DNA from 3 places in the Variovorax frigidus genome. Region 2 is predicted to be linked to each of the others. Evidence: riboswitches for the same ligand, from Rfam matches in the RefSeq annotation. Region 2 holds a riboswitch; each other region holds the start of a gene.
What was found. A riboswitch is a leader RNA that binds a small molecule or an ion and turns the genes downstream of it on or off. The one in region 2 is predicted to bind glycine.
Positions count from the first base shown of each region.

Region 1: another riboswitch for glycine. It lies ahead of ACSFBC_RS09815 (D-amino acid dehydrogenase); the one in region 2 lies ahead of gcvT (glycine cleavage system aminomethyltransferase GcvT).
Region 3: another riboswitch for glycine. It lies ahead of ACSFBC_RS21760 (FAD-dependent oxidoreductase); the one in region 2 lies ahead of gcvT (glycine cleavage system aminomethyltransferase GcvT).

Region 1 covers NZ_JBPJZF010000003.1:92,019-98,784, reverse strand. Annotated here, with positions in the region: gene ACSFBC_RS09825 (FAD-binding oxidoreductase) at 1-456, opposite strand, end outside; gene ACSFBC_RS09820 (MFS transporter) at 490-1,815, opposite strand; gene ACSFBC_RS09815 (D-amino acid dehydrogenase) at 1,959-3,275, opposite strand; glycine riboswitch at 3,331-3,440, opposite strand; partial or broken gene ACSFBC_RS09810 (HU family DNA-binding protein) at 3,754-4,143, opposite strand; gene ACSFBC_RS09805 (L-serine ammonia-lyase) at 4,441-5,829, opposite strand; gene ACSFBC_RS09800 (LysR family transcriptional regulator) at 5,953-6,766, shown strand, end outside.
Region 2 covers NZ_JBPJZF010000004.1:388,377-395,142, reverse strand. Annotated here, with positions in the region: gene gcvP (aminomethyl-transferring glycine dehydrogenase) at 1-2,162, opposite strand, end outside; gene gcvH (glycine cleavage system protein GcvH) at 2,204-2,575, opposite strand; gene gcvT (glycine cleavage system aminomethyltransferase GcvT) at 2,639-3,811, opposite strand; glycine riboswitch at 3,859-3,971, opposite strand; glycine riboswitch at 3,992-4,066, opposite strand; gene ACSFBC_RS14115 (hypothetical protein) at 4,106-4,618, opposite strand; gene ACSFBC_RS14110 (MFS transporter) at 4,705-5,895, opposite strand; gene ACSFBC_RS14105 (AraC family transcriptional regulator) at 6,022-6,766, shown strand, end outside.
Region 3 covers NZ_JBPJZF010000007.1:220,849-227,614, forward strand. Annotated here, with positions in the region: gene ACSFBC_RS21735 (hypothetical protein) at 1-225, opposite strand, end outside; gene ACSFBC_RS21740 (phosphatase PAP2 family protein) at 385-1,020, opposite strand; gene ACSFBC_RS21745 (MFS transporter) at 1,029-2,945, opposite strand; gene ACSFBC_RS21750 (hypothetical protein) at 2,957-3,796, opposite strand; gene ACSFBC_RS21755 (helix-turn-helix domain-containing protein) at 3,897-4,631, shown strand; glycine riboswitch at 4,825-4,931, shown strand; gene ACSFBC_RS21760 (FAD-dependent oxidoreductase) at 5,009-6,232, shown strand; gene ACSFBC_RS21765 (FIST signal transduction protein) at 6,246-6,766, opposite strand, start outside.

The DNA of each region.
Region 1 (6,766 bases), on a different contig from region 2:
GGCGCCGGGATCGACCGAGAAGAAAAAGCCCGTGCCGGCCAGCGCCGCGTTGAGTTGGTTGCGCGTGACGCCGGCCTCGACAGTGACGTTGAGGTCCTCGGTGCGGATCGCGAGCACCTTGTTCATTTGCGAGAAGTCGATGCAGACGCCGCCTTCGACGGCCAGCAGGTGGCCCTCGATCGACGAGCCGACGCCGAAGGCGATCAGCGGCACGCGTTCGGCCGCGCAGGCGCGCACCACGAAGGCGGCCTCTTCGGTGCTGTGCACGTAGACCACCGCATCGGGCGGCACCGGCAGGTAGGCCGACTCGTCGCTGCCATGCTGCAGCAGCACCGAAGCGCCGGTGGAGAAACGCGCGCCGAAATGCGCCTGCAGTTGCGCGGTCAGCGCGGGCGAAGGTGAGCGGCGCGGGGCATGCAGCGGCGCGCCCGCTGCGGTGTTCGCGTGGGGGGACATGGGGGCTCCTGTCAAAAAAGGGCGTACCGCCGCTCAGCGGTTGCCGCGGGACGCAGCCGTGGGCTTGGCCAACACCAGCACCAGCACGGCCCCGAGCACCAGCAGCCCGGCCAGCATGTGCAGGCCCGAGTCGGTGCTCTTCGTGATGTCCTTGATCACGCCGATCAGGAAGGGCGCGGCAAAGCCCGAGAGGTTGCCGAAGGAATTGATGAAGGCGATGCCGGCCGCCGCGGCCGCGCCGCCCAGGAAGCTGGTCGGCAGGCCCCAGAACACCGGCAGCGTGGCCATGATGCCCATGGTCGCGATGGTCAGGCCCGCCATGGCCCAGACCGCGTTGCCGTGCATGGCCACGCTCAGCACCAGGCCGAGCGCGCCCACCACCGCGGCGACGGCCGAGTGCCATCGGTGTTCGAGCCGCTTGTCGGCGCTGCGGGCCACCAGGTACATCGCGACCACGCCGAAGGACCAGGGGATCGCGCTCAAGAGGCCGATGTCGAGCGCGCTCTTCACGCCGATCGACTTGATGATGCTGGGCAGCCAGAACGAGATGCCGTAGAGCCCCGCCGTGAAGGTGAAGTACACCAGCGCCAGCAGCCACACGCGGCCGTTGGTCAGCACGCTGAGCACCTTGGCCTCGGACTTCCCGCTGCCGTCGGCCGCGATGTCGCGCGCGATCAGTTCGCGCTCGGCCGGCTCGAGCCATCGCGCGTCCTTCACGCGGTCGTCGAGGTAGCGCCAGACCAGGAAGCCCATGGCGACCGTCGGCAGGCCCTGCAGCAGGAACAGCCACTGCCAGCCCTGCCAGCCGTTGACGCCGGCCATGCTCTGCAGGATCCAGCCCGAGAACGGCCCGCCGAGGATGCCCGCGAAGGGAATGGCGGCCAGGAACAGCGAGGTCGCCTTGCCGCGGCGCGCCGCCGGGTACCAGTAGGTGAGGTACAGGATGATGCCGGGGAAGAAGCCCGCCTCGGCCGCGCCCAGGAAGAAGCGGACCAGGTAGAAGGACATGGGCGTCGTCACGAACATCGTGCCGGCCGACAGCAGGCCCCAGGTCACCATGATCCGCGCGATCCAGCGCTTGGCGCCGACCTTGTGCAGGATCACGTTGCTCGGCACCTCGAACAGGAAGTAGCCGATGAAGAAGATGCCCGCGCCCAGGCCGTAGACGGCTTCGCTGAACTGCAGCGCGTCCTGCATCTGCAACTTGGCGAAGCCCACGTTGACACGGTCGAGGTAGGCGACGATGTAGCAGACGAAGAGCAGCGGGATCAGCCGCCAGCTGACTTTTCGGTAGACCGCGTCCGCGGCGAGGGAGGCGCCGGCGCCCGACGAAGGGCGCGGCATGGCAGAGGTGTTCATGGAGAAGGTCCCGGGTGACAGCCGGGCATGTTCTCACGCCCGGCGATGCGCGAATCGTCGCGCGCGCACCGCCGCCCGCCGCAGCGGGTTAACGCGGAAAATTCATACCGATGGGCGAAGCGCGCATCTCGCGCCGAGATGGCTCAGGCCGCGCGGCCGCGCCGATCCGGCGCCAGCACGGTCGAGACGACGGCCCGCGCGGGGGTCGGCCCGCAGAAGGCGAAGTCGACCTCGGGCCGCCGGCCCGACATCAGTTCGGCCAGCGCGCGGCCCGAACCGCAGCCGTGCGTCCAGCCCAGCGTGCCGTGGCCGGTGTTGAGGAACAGGCCCTGCACCTTGCTGCGGCCGATGTAGGGCACGTTGCCTGGCGTCGCCGGACGCAGGCCGGCCCAGTAGCTCGCGAGCTCGGGCCGGCTCACGCCCGGGAAGATGTCGAGCGTGCGGCGCACGATGGCTTCGCAACGCACCGGGTTCAGCGACAGGTCGTAGCCGTTGAGCTCGGCCGTGCCCGCGATGCGCAGCCGATCGCCGAAGCGCGAGAAGACCAGCTTGTGCTCGTCGTCGGTCAGGCTCACGCTGGGCGCCTTGTCGGCATCGAGGATGGGCAGCGTCGCCGAGTAACCCTTGGCCGGATAGATGTCGAGCGACACACCCGCGCCGCGCGCGAGCGGGGCGCTGAAGCTGCCCAGCGCGAGCACGTAGGCATCGCCCTGCACCACCTCGTACATGCCGCTCTCGCTCGCGATCTCCACTCCGCGCATCGCACCGCCTTCGGTGCGCAGCCGCTGGACGCGCACGCCGTAACGGAACTGCACGCCCTGCTCGGCCGCCTTCTGCGCGAGGCCGGTGGTGAACTTGTGCACGTCGCCCGATTCGTCGGCGCTGGTGTAGGTGGCGCCGGCCAGCCGCGGGCGGATCGCGGCCATGGCGGGGTCGATGCGCACCACCTCGTCGGCATCGATCACCTGCCGCTCGCAGCCCAGCTCGCGCATGATGCGCGCCGGCTCGAGCGCCAGATCGAACTCCTTCTGGCTGGTATAGAAGTGCAGGATGCCCTTGGTCAGGTGGTCGTAGGCGATGCCGGTGTCGCGGCGCAGCTGCTGCAGGCTGTCGCGGCTGTAGGTGCCCAGGTTGAGCAGTTGCACCATGTTGCGGGTCGAGCGCTTCGCGCCGCATTCGGCGAGGAACTTGAGGCCCCAGCGCCATTGCGCGGGGTCGGCGCGCAGGCGGAACAGCAGTGGCGCATCTTCCCGGCCCAGCCACTTGAGCAGCTTGAACGGCGCCGAGGGGTTGGCCCAGGGTTCGGCATGGCTCACCGAGATCTGGCCGCCGTTGCCGAAGCTGGTCTCGCGCGCGGCACCGACATTGCGCTCGAGCACGGTCACTTCATGGCCGGCCTGCCGCAGGTACCATGCGGTGGCGACGCCGATCACGCCGGCGCCCATCACGATCACTTTCATCATCATCTCCAGTTCGAAAACGCAAAAGAAAAAGGGCCGGCGACCAGAATTGGTCGTCGGCCCCACTGTCCTTTTGCCTGAGAGATTCACCGCGTCCTGCGACGCGGTTTGCACCTTCGGCGGCGGCTCGGCATGACGCCGGCAGCACTCTCCAGTTTGATGATGAATCCAGTACGGGACCTGAGCGTTTCGGGGATGCGCCTTCGGTAGAACGACCCCTGGGGGTCGTTGCTTCTCCTGGAAGGCTTGCATTATCCCGCCATTGCACGAAGGCTGGCAACTCCGCGGCTTCACACCGCGATCGGTGGGCCCAAAGAAAACGGCCCCGAAGGGCCGTCGTCCATCATGCTGCGAACAGCAATTACTTCTTGGCGGCAGCCTTCTTGGCCGGTGCCTTGGCGGGGGCCGCTGCGGCCTTTGCCGGAGCCTTCGCAGGTGCGGCAGCCTTCGCCGAAGCCTTGGCAGGTGCCTTGGCAGGAGCGGCAGCAGCCTTCTTCGCGGGTGCGGCAGCGGGCTTGGCAGCCACGGCAGCCTTCTTGGCGGGTGCAGCAGCCGGCTTTGCAGCGACCTTGTCGGCCTTGCGCTTGGCAGCCTTGGGGTCGATGGCGGCCTTGAAGGCAGCGCCCGGAACGAACTTCGGCACCTTCTGGGCGGCGATCTTGATCTTCGTGCCGGCTTGCGGGTTGAAGCCCGAACGTGCAGCGCGTGCGACTTGCTTGAAGGTGCCGAAGCCCACGATCTGGACCGGGTCGCCCTTCTTGACCGCGGCGACGATGGCACCGGTGATGGTCTCCAGGATGCGGGCCGCTTCGGCCTTGCTGGTGTTGTGGGCGGTGGCGATTTTCTCGACGAGTTCGATACGGTTCACTGAATTTTCCTAAGATGAGTTGGCCGTTTCTCTCAACGGCCGCAAGGCCTGATACGGCTGCAATGCGGCGCGGAGTGTAGCCGGAGCCGCAACAGTGCCGCGGAAATCGCCCTCCGGGCACCCTTCTGCGCGCACCGGATTTGAGCCCTCTTCAGACACCCGATAGCCCGGCGACCCCTCTGGAAAGTACCCTCGCGCAGCCATGAACCCAAATCGCCCGGTGCTGCCTTCTCTGTCGAGACAACGCGTGCGCATCGGCCCCCGCTTCAGTCCCTTGCGCGAATGCAGACCGCAGCTTCAGCATTCCACGATGTTCACGGCCAGCCCGCCGCGCGAGGTTTCCTTGTACTTGGTCATCATGTCGGCGCCGGTCTCGCGCATGGTCTTGATCACCTGGTCGAGGCTCACGTGGTGCACGCCGTCGCCGTAGAGCGCCATGCGCGCCGCGTTGATGGCCTTGACCGAGGCCACGGCGTTGCGCTCGATGCAGGGGATCTGCACCAGCCCGCCCACCGGGTCGCAGGTCAGGCCCAGGTGGTGCTCCATGCCGATCTCGGCCGCGTTCTCCACCTGCTCGGGGCTGCCGCCCAGCACCGCGCACAACCCGGCCGCGGCCATCGAGCAGGCCACGCCGACCTCGCCCTGGCAGCCCACCTCGGCGCCGGAGATCGAAGCGTTCTCCTTGTAGAGCAGGCCGATGGCCGCGGCGGTCAACAGGAAGTCGACGACCCCGCGCTCGCTGGCGCCGGGCACGAAGCGCATGTAGTAGTGCAGGACCGCGGGCACGATGCCGGCCGCGCCGTTGGTGGGTGCCGTGACCACACGGCCGCCCGCGGCGTTCTCCTCGTTGACGGCCAGGGCGAAGACGTTGACCCAGTCGATCACCGTGAGCGGGTCCACCATGGCCGCGCGGAAGTCCCCGAGCCGCCGCGTCAACGCCGCGGCCCGGCGCCGGACGCGGAACGGCCCGGGCAGCACGCCGTCGGTGCGGCAGCCGCGCTCGACGCAGGCCTGCATCACCTGCCAGATCCGCAGCAGGCCCGCATCGGTCTCTTCGTCGGTCCGCCAATGCCGTTCGTTGCGCCGCATGACGTCGCCGATGCTGCAGCCGTGCTGCGTGGTCAGGCCCAGCAGATCGGCACCGCTGTGAAAGGGCCATTCGAGGATCTCGGTGTCCGGCGCGATCAGCTTCTGCCGCGAACCGTCGCCGGCCACGGTCTCGCTCACGACGAATCCGCCGCCCACGGAGTAGTAGGTCTTCTCCAGCAACCTGCCGCCGTCGCCATCGAAGGCCGTGAATCGCATGCCGTTGGGATGGAAAGGCAGTGCCTTGAGGCTGTAGAGCAACAGGTCGGCCTTCTCGTCCAGAGCGATGGTGTGAACGCCGGCCAAGTGCAACGACTTGCGGCCACGGATGTCGGCCAACAGGGCCGGCACCGCATCCACGTCGACGGTGTCGGGCTCGTGGCCGGCCAGGCCCAGCAGCACGGCCACGTCGGTACCGTGGCCCTTGCCCGTCGCACCCAGCGAGCCGAACATTTCAGACACGACGCGGCGCACACCGCCCAGCAGGCCCGTGTCCTCCAGCGCCTTCGTGAACAGGCGCGCGGCCCGCATCGGGCCGACCGTATGCGAGCTCGAAGGCCCGATGCCGATCTTGAAGAGGTCGAAGACGCTGACTGCCAAGAGGAGGTCCGTTCTGAAATGAAAAGCAGGAAACGGCGCGATCCTAGGGCGGCTTTCAGATCAGCACCATTGATCATTTCTTTGGATATATTCAATAAATTCTTAACTATCGACGGGCCTGCCATGGACTTCGCACGACTCAGGGCACTGCGGGAACTCTCGAACCGCCAGACCATGACGGCCGTGGCCGATGTGCTGTGCCTGACACCGTCCGCGGTCTCGCAGCAGTTGGCGCAGCTCGAGGCGGAGGTCGGCGTGGCGCTGACCGAGCGGCGCGGCCGGGGCGTGAAGCTCACGCACGCGGGCGAGGTGCTGGTGGGGCATGTCGAACGCGTGCTCACCGTGCTGGACGAGGCGAAGTCCGAGCTGGCGCAGATCCGCCAGGAGATCGCGGGCACGCTGCGCGTCGCGGCCTTCGCCACGGCCGCGGCCGCGCTGCTGCCGCCCGTGATCCAGGCGCTGCGTGCGGCCTACCCGCGGCTGCAGATCACGCTGGTCGAGATGGAGCCCGCCGAAGGACTGGCCGCGCTGGGCTCGTGGAGCACCGACATCGCGATCGTGGACGACCTCGGCGGGCGCCAGACGCGCGGCGGCCAGACGGTAAAGCACGTGCCGCTGATCGACGACGAGCTGCACGTCATCCTGGCCACCGGGCACCGGCTCGCGCGCAAGAAGACGCTGGGGCTGGCCGAGCTCAAGGACGAGGAGTGGGCGCTCGACTCCGCGAGCAGCGTGTATGGCGAGTTCGTGCTGGGCCTGTGCCGCCGCGCGGGCTACACGCCACGCGTGAGCGCCGAGTGCCTGGGCTCCGAGATCATCGCGGCCATGGTCAGCGCGGGCTGCGCCGTCTCCATCATCCCCGGCCTGCGCCTGGGCCAGATGCGCGGCACCTTCGCCGCGGTGCCGCTGCGGCCCAGGGTCCACCGGCACATCTCGG
Region 2 (6,766 bases):
CCGCCGTGCGGGATGCAGAAGGTCTTGTGCAGGTTCAGGTGGCTCACGTCGCCGCCGAACTCGCCCGGTGCGGCCACGCCCACCAGTGCATTCATGTTGGCGCCGTCGACGTACACCCGGCCGCCGTGCGAATGCACCAGCGCGCAGAGTTCCTTCACGCGAGTCTCGAACACGCCGTGCGTGCTGGGGTAGGTGATCATCACCGCGGCCAGATGCTCACTGTGTTTTTCGCAGGCGCGCTTCAGGTCGTCGAGGTCGACGTTGCCCTGTGCGTCGCAGGCGGTCACCACCACCTGCATGCCCACCATCTGCGCGCTGGCCGGGTTGGTGCCGTGGGCCGACGAGGGGATCAGGCAGATGTTGCGGCCGCCCTGGCCCTTGGAGGCATGGAAGGCCTTGATCGCGAGCAGGCCCGCGTACTCGCCCTGCGAGCCCGCGTTGGGCTGCAGGCTGATGCCCGCATAGCCCGTGGCTTCGCAGAGCCAGGCGCGCAGTTGTTCGTCGAGCTCGGCATAGCCCTGCAGCTGGTCGGCGGGCGCGAAGGGATGGATGTTCGCGAACTCGGGCCAGGTGATCGGGATCATCTCGCTGGTCGCGTTGAGCTTCATCGTGCAACTGCCCAGCGGGATCATGCTGCGGTCGAGCGCGAGGTCCTTGTCCGAGAGGCTGCGGATGTAGCGCAGCATCGCGGTCTCGCTCTTGTGGGTGTTGAACACCGGGTGCGTGAGGAAGGCGCTGGTTCGGCGCAGGTCTTGCGGAATGCGCACCTCGGCGGTCTCGGCCAGCGTGTCGAAGCGCGGCATCGGCGTGCCGGGACGCACGAACAGCGCCCAGAGCGTCTCGACGTCGGCGCGCGTGTGGGTCTCGTCGAGCGAGATGCCCAGGTGCTGCTGCAGCCGGTGGCGCAGGTTCACGCCCGCGCTGCGGGCGCGTTCGAGGATCGCCGAGGTGCCGTCGCCGCTCTTCACCGTGAGCGAATCGAAGGCCGTGGCGTGGGCCAGCTCGAAGCCCATCTGCTCCAGGCCCGCGGCCAGCACACCCGTGAGCGCGGCCACGCGCTGCGCGATGCGCAAGAGGCCCGCGGGGCCGTGGTAGACCGCATACATGCTGGCCACCACGGCCGGCAGCACCTGCGCCGTGCAGATGTTCGAGGTGGCCTTCTCGCGCCGGATGTGCTGCTCGCGCGTCTGCAGCGCGAGGCGGTAGGCGGGGGCGCCATGCACGTCGACGCTCACGCCGACCAGCCGGCCCGGCAGCGAGCGCTTGAACGCGTCGCGGCAGGCCAGGTAGGCCGCGTGCGGCCCGCCGTTGCACATCGGCATGCCGAAGCGCTGGGTGGTGCCGCAGACGATGTCGGCATCCCACTCGCCGGGCGGCGTGAGCAGCGTGAGCGCCAGCAGGTCGGCCGCGACGCACAGGGCCGCGCCGCAGGCGTGCGCATGGCCGGCCAGCGGGCGCAGGTCGTGGACCTGGCCGGTGGTGGCCGGGTACTGCGCGAGCACACCGAAGAATTCGCAGCTCGCCATCAGGTGCGGCAGGGTTTCGGAGGCGGTGCTGACCTTGATCTCGATGCCCAGCGGCGCCGCGCGCGTGCGCAGCACCTCGATGGTCTGCGGATGGCAGTCGCCCGCCACCAGGAAGATGTTGCTTTTGCTCTTGACGCTGCGTTTGGCGAGCGTCATGGCCTCGGCCGCCGCGGTGGCCTCGTCGAGCATCGAGGCGTTGGCGATCGCCATGCCGGTCAGGTCGCAGACCATGGTCTGGAAGTTGACCAGCGCCTCCATGCGGCCCTGCGAGATCTCGGCCTGGTAGGGCGTGTAGGCGGTGTACCAGGCCGGGTTCTCGAGGACGTTGCGCAGGATCACGCCGGGCGTGTGCGTGCCGTAGTAGCCCTGGCCGATGAAGTTGCGCGCCACCTTGTTCTTCGCCGCCATCTTCTTCAGTTCGGCCAGCGCATCGGCCTCGCTCACCGCGGGCGGCAGCTGCATCGGCTTCGAGCGGCGGATGGCCGCGGGCACGATGCCGTCGATCAGCGCCTGGCGCGTGGCCGAGCCGATGACCGGCAGCATGCGCGCCTCGTCCGCCGCTTCGATGCCGATGTGGCGGGCGATGAACTCGTCGGCGGTGTCAAGTTCGTGCAGGGTGGGGAAGGTGGTCGACATGGCGGTGAAGAAAAGACGGGGACGAAGAAGCAGAAGCGGGATCAGCTTTCGGAAGCGAACTTGTCGTAGTCGGCCGCTTCGAGCAGCGCATCGAGCTGCGCGGGCTCGCTCAGCTTGACCTTGAAGAACCAGCCGCTGGCCAGCGGGTCGCTGTTGGCCAGCGAGGGGTCGGCACGCAGCGCCTCGTTGACTTCGACGATCTCGCCCGACACGGGCATGAACACGTCGGCCGCGGCCTTGACCGACTCGACGACGCCGGCGACTTCGCCCTGCGCGAAGGTCTTGCCGACTTCGGGCAGGTCGACGAAGACCACGTCGCCCAGCGCGTCCTGCGCGTGCACGGTGATGCCGACGGTGGCGGCATCGCCTTCGGCCGCGACCCATTCGTGGTCCTTGGTGTACTTGATGCTCATGGTGAAGAAACTCCTCGTGGAAAAAATGTTCAGGGGTGCAGAGCCTAGCCGGCGCCGCGGGGTTCAGCCGCGGTAGTAATGCGTCGGAACGAAGGGCAGGGTCGAGACCTCCATCGGCACCGGCTTGCCGCGCACGAGGGCCTGCACGCGCGTGCCGGGTTCGGCGAAGGCGGTGGCGACATAGCCCATGGCGATGCAGCGGTCGGCCGTGGGGCCGAGCAGGCCGCTGGTGACGGTGCCGATGGCGTGGCCTTCGAAGGACTGCAGCAGCGTGCCGTCGCGCACCGGGATGCGTTCGAGCGCGACCAGGCCCACGCGCTTGCGCTTCAGGGTGTCGTGGTCGGTGTGGCCTGCGGCGCCGGTCGTCGCGGCGGCCAGCTGGGCCAGGACCTTGTCGGCGCCCGGGAAGCCGCCCGCGCGCGCACCGCCTGTGCGGCGCACCTTCTGGATCGCCCAGTTGAGCGAGGCCTCGACCGGCGTGGTCGTGGTGTCGATGTCGTTGCCGTAGAGGCACAGGCCGGCCTCGAGTCGCAGCGAGTTGCGCGCGCCCAGGCCGATGGGCTGGACCTCGGGCTGGGCCAGCAGCAGGCGGGCCAGCGCATCGGCGTCTTTCGCGGCCACCGAGATCTCGAAGCCGTCCTCGCCGGTGTAGCCGCTGCGCGTGACGAAGGCCGGAATGCCGCCGATCTGCACCGCGCCGCCGGTCATGAACACGAAGCGCTCGATGCCCGGCGACAGCCGTGCCAGCGTGGCCGCGGCCTGCGGGCCCTGCAACGCGAGCAGCGCGTGGTCGGGCAGAGGCTGCACTTCGCAGCGCGCGCCGATCTGCTGCCGGATGTGGGCGATGTCGGCCACCTTGCAGGCGCCGTTGACGATCACGAACAGCGAATCGTGGCCTTCGTTGAAGAACATCAGGTCGTCGAGGATGCCGCCCTCGTCGTTCAGCAGCAGGCCGTAGCGCTGCTTGCCGGGTGCCAGGTCGACGACGTCGACGGGCATCAGGGTCTCGAAGGCGGCCGCGGCGTCGGGGCCGACCAGGCGCAACTGGCCCATGTGCGAGATGTCGAACAGGCCGGCGGCGGTGCGCGTGTGTTTGTGTTCGGCCATCAGGCCGGTGGGGTACTGCACCGGCATCGAATAGCCGGCGAAGGGCACCATGCGGGCGCCGAGTTCGACGTGCAGGTCGTGCAGCGGGGTCTGGAGAAGTTCGGTAGCGGGGGCGGAAGAAGTCACCAGGCGGCACTCCAAAGGGGCAGTCGAAATCCATGGCTGCAATGCCACGGGCCACCCCTGCTGTCCGCTTTACCTGAGAGATTCGCCCCACGATCGGGGGTTGCTCCTTCGGTGGGCCGCTGCGTCGTTTCCGGTACGGCGGCCTCTCTCCAGCAAGGAAACGCCGGTGGTCACCGGCGCCTCGTCAGTCCTTTTGCCTGAGCGTTCGGGAATCCCCTGCGCCTTCGGCGGCCCCGTCGCGCGGGGCTCTCTCCTGACCCCGCAAGTGTAGTGGATCGCCGGGAGCAGGGCGGCGCGTCAGTGAACGATTTCAACGAGCGGCAGCAGCCGGTCGATGCGCTCGCGCAGCGCGTCGGCACGTTCCGGGCCGGCGCTTTTCTCGACCTCGGCGAGCATCAGCGCGGCGATCTCCAGCATCGGCTCGCGCTCGCGGGCTTCGCGCAGCGCATTGCGGATCTGCTGCGCGAGCCCCGGGTCGCGGCGCACGAACATGCGTTCGCAGATGTCGAACAGGAACATGCGCGTGGTGGCCAGCGAGCGCTTGCCGTCGAAGGTGTCGGCGGCCGTGCCGAGCGGCAGCGGCACGGCGGTCGGCGCCGCCGAGACGGTGCCCGCTGCCTCCAGATAGCCCCGCTGCATCAGCGTCTGGATCGCCTGCGCGGCTTCGTCCCGGTTGGCGAACAGCGGGCTGAAGTCGCTCAGCGAGCGCCGGCCGTCGGCCATGAGCAGCAGCGCACGCTCGCGCTGGCTCAGCGTGCGACGCCCGCCATGCAGTTCGTCGCGCGCCTTGTCGGTCTTGGAGGGAAACATGGCAACCACAGCCTTCGGGGATCGAGGGCCGGAGCATGGCGCAGCGCGATGACATCCTCATGATTTTTCGGTGACAGCCAAAGGGTTCAGGCCGCGGCCGCTTCCACCGCCGGGACCATCGGCTGCATCGACCGGTTGCGCATCCGCAAGGCCAGCACCGTTGCGACGCACAGCACGCCCAGCACCACCGTCAGCGTGACGCCGAGTCCGCGTGCGTCCGACAGCATGCCGAACAGCGGCGACACCAGTCCGCCGACCGACAGCGCCAGCCCCAGCGTGATGCCGCTGGCCGTGGCGGGATTGCGCGGCAGGTAGTCCTGCGCCAGCGTGACCTGCGCCGCGAAGGGCAGGAACATGCACAGGCCGAGCAGCGCCGTGCAGGCCATGGCCCAGCCCGCGCTGGGCGCGAGCACCAGGCCGGCCAGCGCAGGCAGGGCGAGCAGGTAGCCGGTGCGGATCGTGCCCATGCGGCCGATGCGGTCGCCCAGCCAGCCACCGAGCAGCGTGCCGACGGCGCCTGCGGCGGTGAAAGCCGTCAAGGCGGCTGCGCCCTGGAAGCTCGTGCCGTGCAGGTCGCGCGTGATGCGCAGCGACAGCATCGACAGCACCGTGACGTAGGGAATCGACCAGCCGACGATGGTGGCCACCAGCAGGCCGAAGGCGCGCCAGTCGTTGTGCGGCTTGAGCACTTCGCTGCGGGTCTGGCGCGCGGCGGCTGCGGTGGCCGCCGAGGCGGCGCCGCGGCCGGCGTTGGCGACCAGCCACACCACCCCCATCGCCAGCGCCGGCAAGCCCAGCAGGTAGCTGCGCGACAGGCCGCCGCCGCCGACCACCGTGGCGGCCAGCACCGGCGCGAACGAGGCGCCGATGGTGCCGCCCACCGAGAACACGCTCATCGCCTTCTGCGACGCGCCGCCGGCCGCGCGTGCGGCCACGGTGGCGGGCGGGTGGTAGGCCGCGATGCCCAGGCCGCACAGCGCGATCGCGATCCAGGTCAGCAGGTAGTCGTGGCTGATGCCCGCCAGCACCACGCCCAGCGCCGCCACCAGGAAGCCCGTGGGCACCAGCCAGCTGCGGGGATGGCGGTCGGCGTACAGGCCGAACAGCGGCTGCACCACGCTCGACAGGCCGGTGGCGGCCAGCATCAGGCCGGCGGCCGCGGTGTAGCTGTAGCCCCGTTCCAGCACCATGAAGGGCAGCAGGGCGGGCACGAGGCCCTGGTAGAGGTCATTGACGGCATGGGTGCCGGTGAGCAGCCCGAGTCGGCGCTTGTTCATTCGATCGCTTCTTTCATGTGTGCCTGGAGGAAAAAGGCATCGTAGGAAGCGATGGAAGGATCATCTCGCTATGAATCGGCAAGAATCGTCGCGAAATGGACAAAGAATGACAAACCGATCCCGCCGCTGAATTTGCGGCCCGAAGAGGGCGAGTCGACCCCGCGCGCCGTCGCGGTGCTGGCGACCGACCCCGAGGGCGATGCCTTCATTCCGCCGCACACGCATCGGCGCGGCCAGCTGATCCACGCGATTTCGGGCGTGATGATCGTGAGCGCCGCCGCCGGCAGCTGGGTGGTGCCGACGGGGCGCGGCGTGTGGGTGCCGGGCGGCATGGAACACCAGATCCGGATGGCGGGCGCGGTGCGCATGCGCACCGTCTTCGTCGAACCCGGCATGCGGGCGGACCTGGGCCGCCAATGCCGCGTGATCCAGGTCGGCGAGCTGCTTCGTGCGCTGATCGTCACGGCCGCCTCGCTGCCGCTGGACTACGCGCCGGGCGGCCGCGACGAGCGCGTGATGGAGCTGATGCTCGACGAGATCGAGGCCGCGCCCGTGCTGTCGCTGCATGTGCCGATGCCGCGCCATGCGCGCCTGGCCGCGCTGTGCGAAGCGCTGGTGCGCGACCCGTCGCTGCCCGCCGCGCTCGACGACTGGGCGCAGCGGCTGCACATGAACCCCCGCACGCTGGCACGGCTGTTCCAGCGCGAGACGGGCATGAATTTCGGCGCCTGGTGCCGTCAGGCGCGGCTGCTGCTGAGCTTGCCGAAACTGGCGGCCGGCGCGTCGATCCTGGAGGTGGCGCTGTCGCACGGCTACGAGAGCCCCAGCGCGTTCACGGCGATGTTCCGGCGCACGCTCGGCGTGCCGCCGA
Region 3 (6,766 bases), on a different contig from region 2:
CGCGACCACGGTCAGCACCGAGCCGCCGACCGACAGCGCGGCGGGCAGTGCGACCGAAGCGCCGACCGCGCCACCGGCGGCCGATGCGGCCCCCACCACGGAGGCCACGGGCATCAGGGACAGCGCAGCCGAAGTTTCGCTTTGCGCGTGCACCGACAAGGGAGAGAGAAGCGATACGGCGATCGCACCAGCGCTCATCCAGGCCAGGACCCGTTGTTTGTTCATGAATGACTTTCGAAGGAAAGGAGGAAAGAAGAGGAAGCCCCGAGAAAGAGCGCGAATGATGGGCGAGCGTTCCCCGTCCAGGCGCAGATCGATGCACCGGTTCCACGTCAGGAGGCTATAAGTACCGGAATTCGATACTTTTTGCGGGATTTCGCAGACTCAGAGCGCCTGGAGATCGCTGCGCGTGAAGGGTCGCTCGATGCCTGCCAGCCGAATGGCCATGGCTTCGAGCACCCCCTGTGTCGCCGCGGGCCGGCCCGGCGACAGGAACAGCAAGGGCAGCAGCAGCCCGCCCAGCCAGGCGACCCAGGGCAGACGCGGCGGCGCGCGGCGACGTGCCAGCCAGAGAAAGCAGAGGCTGACCGCCATGCCCAGCAACAGGCCGGCCACCACCTCGGACACCGAGTGCGCATGCAGGGCCAGCCGCGACATGCCGATGGCCGCACCCAGGCACCAGCCGGCGCCCACCGCGAGGGCGCGGGTGCGTGGCGAGCCGCGTGCGCTGGCCAGCCACAGCAGCACCGACCACACGCTGGTGCCGATCGCCGTGTGGCCGCTGAAGCCGGTGAAGTCCCAGCGTGCACTGCCGATGCCCCAGCCCATGAAGGCCAGCTTGCTCAGCAGGATCAGGCCGCCGCCCGCGCCGAAGGCCAGGCACCATGCGAAAGCGGCCCGGCGTCCGTCGCGTGAGACCCACAGCCCCAGCGCGAGCAGCAGGGACAGCGGCAGCATCAGCGCGCTGTCGCCCAGCCAGGTGAAGGCGCGCCAGGCGTCCGCGGGAACGGTGTCGAGCAAGCCCGCCATCAAGCCGAAAGCAGCCCGCTCACGCGCGACTGAAGCAGTTCGGGCGTCGTCTCCCGCGCGGCCACCACCGTGCCCACGTGCAGGCCGACCCGGCTGAACAGGCCGCGCCGGAAGGGCTGCACCATCGCCACGTTCTTGCCCTCGCGCACTTCGACGCGGCTGAAGAAGGAGCCCCAGAGGTTGGTCAGCGCCATCGGGATCACCGGCGGCTCGACGCCCGCGGCGCGCGCCCCGGCGAGGATCTTCATGATGCCGCCCTTGAAGGGCTGCAACGTGCCGTCGCTGGTGATCGCGCCCTCGGGGAAGATGGCCAGCAGGTCGCCTTCGCGCAGCACCTCGACGGCCTGTGCGAACGCGCGCTCGTAGGCGGCCGGATCGTCCTTCTGCGACGCGATCGGAATCGCCTTGGCCAGCCGGAACAGCCAGCCCAGCACCGGCACGCGGAAGATCCGGTGGTCCATGATGAAACGGATCGGCCGCGGGCTCGCCGCCATCAGCAGCACCGCGTCGATGAAGCTCACGTGGTTGCACACCAGCACGGCGGCTCCCTCGGCCGGGATGTGCTCCTCGCCCCGGAGATCGAAGCGGTAGATGAAGCGCGACAGCACCCAGGCCACGAAGCGCAGCAGGTACTCGGGCACCAGCATGAAGATGTAGAAGGCCACCAGCGCATTGGCGATGCCGGTGAACAGGAAGATCTGCGGGATGGTGAAGCCGGCCCCGAGCAACGCACCGGCGATCACCGAACTGGCGATCATGAACAAGGCATTGAGGATGTTGTTGGCCGCGATGATGCGAGCCCGGTGCGTGGGCTGGCTGCGCAGCTGGATCAGCGCATACATCGGCACGCTGTAGAGCCCGGCGAACAGCGACAAGAGCCCGAGGTCGGCCATCACGCGCCAGTGCGCGGACTGCGCGAGGAAGGCGCCCAGGCCCATCTCGGGGCCGGCCGGCAGGCCGCGCGAGGCGAAGTACAGGTCGATCGCGAACACGCTCATGCCGATCGCGCCCAGCGGCACCAGGCCGATCTCGACCTGGCGCCGGCTCAACGTCTCGCACAGCAGCGAGCCGATGCCGATGCCGACCGAGAACACCACCAGCAGCAGCGAGGCGACCTGCTCGTTGCCGTGCAGCACCTCCTTGGCGAAGCTGGGGAACTGGCTCAGGAAGACCGCGCCGAAGAACCACATCCACGAGATGCCCAGCAGCGAGCGGAACACCACGATGTTGCCGCGCGCCAGCTTCAGGTTGCGCCAGGTTTCGCTGAAGGGGTTCCAGTTGACGACCAGCTGCGGGTCGGTGGCCGGCGCCGTCGGGATCGCCTGTGCGACGCCGCGGCCGACCAGCGCCAGCAGCACGCAGGCCACGGCCACGCTCGTGTGGCCGATCTGGGGCAGCGCCACCAGCAGGCCGCCCGCCACCTGGCCCAGCAGGATGGCCACGAAGGTGCCCATCTCGACCATGCCGTTGCCGCCAGTGAGCTCGCGCGCCGCCAGCACCTGCGGCAGGTAGGCGAACTTGACCGGGCCGAAGAGCGTGGAGTGCAGCCCCATGAGAAACACGCAGGCCAGCAGCAGCACCGCATCGGCGCGGAAGAAGCCCCAGGCCGCAATCACCATGATCGCGATCTCGAGGTTCTTCACGAAGCGGATGATCTTCGTCTTGTCGTACTTGTCGGTGAGCTGGCCGGCCGTGGCCGAGAACAGCAGGAAGGGCAGGATGAACAGCGCGCCGATCACAAGGCCCGCCATGGCCGGCGGCATCCAGCTCAGTTGCAGCTGGTAGGTCACCATCACGGTGAAGGCGAACTTGAACAGGTTGTCGTTGGCCGCGCCCGCGAACTGCGTCCAGAAGAAGGGTGCGAAGCGCCGCTGCTTGAGCAGGGCGAACTGGTTGGCGTGGGCGTCGGATGCCATGGCGGGTGCTGTCATTCGAATGTCCCTGTCGGGCTCCTCAGGCCGTCAGGGCGGCTGCGCGTGGATTGTGCCGCAGGGGCCTGCCGCCATGCATGAAGCATCTGCAAGGCCGGCCATGCGGCGCAGGCCGCCGCGAGGTGCTTGAGGCTGTGGCCCGACACCCATTGGCCGGTGGCCTGGTAGATCACCTCGTCGCCGAGCTCCAGCAATTTGGCCAACCCGTAGCAGCAGATGACCAGCCCGAGCCGGAGGCCGAGCGCGCCCGGCACCGGCCGCAGCAGCGCCAGGCCGAGCACCAGCAACATGCCGCCGAACTGCAGCACGGCCCAGGGCAGCACGTCGCCGCGCAGGTGGCAGACCGCCAGCGCCCACCCGCCGGCCACGAGCATGGCGCAGGCCGCCGGCCAACCGGCACGCCGGCCGACGCGCTCGCCGACCGCCAGCCCGACCATGCCGGCAAACGCGACGGCCATGCCGAGGCGGTCGGCCGTGAGCCGCAAGGCATCGGGATGCAGGTGATAGAAGGCCGAGCCGGCGGCGGTGAAGACCAGGCCCGCGAAGAAGAGTTGCGCACAACGCCGCGGGCCGGCCTCGCCAGCCGGCGAGGCCTGGAGGCGGTGCAGCCGGACCAGGCCCCAGAGACCCAGCAGCGCGAACGGCAGGTTGCTCAGCACGTCCATCGCATGGGGCAGGCCCAGCCAGTGGCGGCCGTCGGCAAAGCCGGCGCCCGCCATCGGGTCCGGCAGCGCCGGCCCGAGAGCGGCCACGAGCACGCCCAGCAGCAGCACGGCCAGCAGCGCACGTTCGCGGCCGTCGAGCGCGGGGAAGAAGCGGCGAAAAGATCGGTTCATGGCTCGAATCTAGGCGTCTGCGGTGTTTTCCTGGCATCGAAAATCGATACGGTTCATCGATCGAGCCCATTCGGTATCGTCCTGTAATACCCTCTCACCCATGAGCACCACTGTCGATCTGGTTCAGGCCCTGAAGAACGAACTGAAGAACGCCCGCATGACCTATGCCGATCTGGCCCGGTCGCTGGGCATGGCGGAGTCCAGCGTGAAGCGCATGCTGGCCAAGTCCGACATGCCGCTGAGCCGGGTCGATGCGATCTGCCGCGCCCTCAAGATGGATTTTGCCGAGCTCGCGCGGCGTGTGGCCGACGCCCAGCCGCTGCTGCGCGAACTCACGCTCGAACAGGAAAAGGCGGTGGTGCGGGACAAGAAGCTGATCCTGGTCGCCATCAGCGTGCTGAGCCAGTGGACGCTGGAGCAGATCGTCGGCGCCTACCGCCTGAGCGAGGCCGAATGCATCACCTGCTTCGCCCAGCTCGACCGCATCGGCATCATCGAGCTGCGGCCGCTCAACCGTTACCGGCTCAAGCTGGCCAAGACCTTCCGCTGGCGCCCGCACGGGCCGGTGATGAACTTCTTCCGGGACAACGTCGTGCTCGACTACTACAGCGGCGGCTTCGACGGGCCGGCAGAGGGACTGCTGCTGGTGCATGGCTCGATCAGCCGGGCGCTGGCGCCGTCCTTCCTCGAACGGCTGCAACGCGTGGCGCAGGATTTCGCCCAGCAGCACCAGACCGATCAGAAGCTTTCGCCCGACGACCGGGAGGGCTACACCTTGCTGCTGGGCATGCGCAACTGGGAATTCGAGGCCTTCACCCGCCTGCGCCGCAATTGAAAATCGGCATGTGGCGCCGATGCCGCATGTTTCGATTCATATTCGACCTATATCGAATGCAGATTTATTTATTTTGTCAAGACGGGTAAACTCCTATTTCTGCAGAAAAGAGGGTCTCCGGCCCCACCGCACGCGCAAACTCCCATGAACGCCGAGGTGAACCGCCCAGCCGGTTCGACGACTGCCTCATTTCGATTCGCCGTCTGAAGAGCCATCGCCCCGCGCGATGCACCGAAGGAGCAAACCCGTTGCAAGGCGCAGCGGGCGAATCTCTCAGGTACCCAGGACAGAGGGAGCGGCAACCTGAACCCCGGACCTGGCCCGCACTGCGAAGTGCGGCGGTCCGCCGTTTGTGCCTTCCCACAAGGAATCGGACCATGCGCGTGATCGTTCTAGGCGGCGGTCTTCTCGGCGTCGCCTCGGCTTATTACCTCCAGCAGCTCGGCCATGAGGTCACGGTGATCGACCGTCATGCGGCACCTGCCGCCAAGGCCCGCGGCATGGCCAGCGCCCCCCTGCGCGCGCCGCCGGCGCCGCCGCCCGCGCGCAGCCTGTGCGGCACGGCAATCGACGGCCTGCGCCGCCGTCTGCGCCGCGTGTCCGGCTACCTGACCGGTGTGCGCCACCGGCCGGCCGCGCGCCTGGAGCACATGGTGCGCCTCGCCACCTACAGCCGGCAGACGGTGCACGAGCTGCGCAAGGAAGCCGGCGTGTCGCAGGACCTGCGCAGCGCCGGATGGATGCGCGTCTACACCGATGCCAAGGCCTTCGAGGCTCTCACGCACAACGTGGGCCGGCTGCAGGCGCTGGGCTGCTCGCTGCAGCTGCTGTCGCCCGATCAGGCCATCGGCATCGAACCCTCGCTCGATCATCTGCACGGCCAGCTCGCCGGCGCTGCGTACACCCACGAAGACATCTCGCGCGACCCGGCGGCGTTCGCGGCCAGCCTCGCCTTCATGTGCCGCGCCGCCGGCGTGCGCTTCCTGATGAACCACTCGGTGATCAAGCTGCATGCGCACGAGGGCCGCATCGATCAGGTGGAACTGGCCAATGCCGACGGCGAGCACAGCAGGCTGCGCGCCGATGCGTACGTGCTGGCGCTGGGCACGGGCAGCGTCCCCCACGCGCGGGCGCTGGGCATCGCCATGCCGCTGCGGCGGATGCGCGAGTACGTCATGGTGGTGCCGATCCAGGACATGGCACGGGCGCCGCAGGTAATGCTCAACGACCGGCAAGGCCGCCTGCGCATCCGGCGCATCGAGACCCCGGAGGGCGAACGGCTGCGCGTGTGCTGCATGGTTCGCCTCGCCACCGACGCGCAGGATCTCCCCGACTCGGCGCACTTCGCGCGCATGCTGGCGCGGGTCGAGACCCTGCTGCCGGGCGTGGTCGACCCTTCGCGCGCCGAGTTCTCCAGCACGCTGCACGCGCGCAGCGCCAGCGGCATGCCGCTGATCGGCCGCACGCCGCTGCGCAACCTGTTTCTCAACACGGCCCCTGGCGCGCAGGGCTGGGTCAACACCTGCGGCGCGGGCAAGTCGATCGCACGCATCGTGAGCGGGCTTTTGCCCGAGGTCGAATTCGCCTTCGCCAAGGGCTGAGCCCCGGGCGGGCTCAGTCGGCGACGAACACCGTCAACACGCCGGTGTAGCCGTACACGTGGTGCCGGGCGATCTCGCCGGCGGCGAAGAAGCCGGTCAGCGGCACATCGCCCAGCGCATGCCGCACGATCTGCATCTCCGCGCCTGGCGCACCGAAATGCGCGCCGCCGCGCCCCGAACAGCTCACATACACCGCGCCCGCGATGCGGCGCGCCGGATGCGGCGCGGCCTCGGCCTCGCCGGCCGCGACCGCGCGGGCCGTGGCCAGCGTCTGCTCCTCGGGCTCGAGCTCTTCGCGGATCTCGGCGCAGATGCGCATCAGGTCGGCACGCGCGGCCTGAGGGCTGCGCCGGCAGAAGCTCATGCGCATGCCGGCCTCGGCCGTGTCGGCGATCGCGATGCCGCGGCGCGTCGGGTCGAGGCCGATGATGTGGCGCACCAGCACGTCGGCGCCGAGGTCGCCGGTGCGGCGGATGCCGTCACTGCCGGCGTCGACCAGCCCGACCAGCGTGGCGCGCACCACCTCGATCGCCT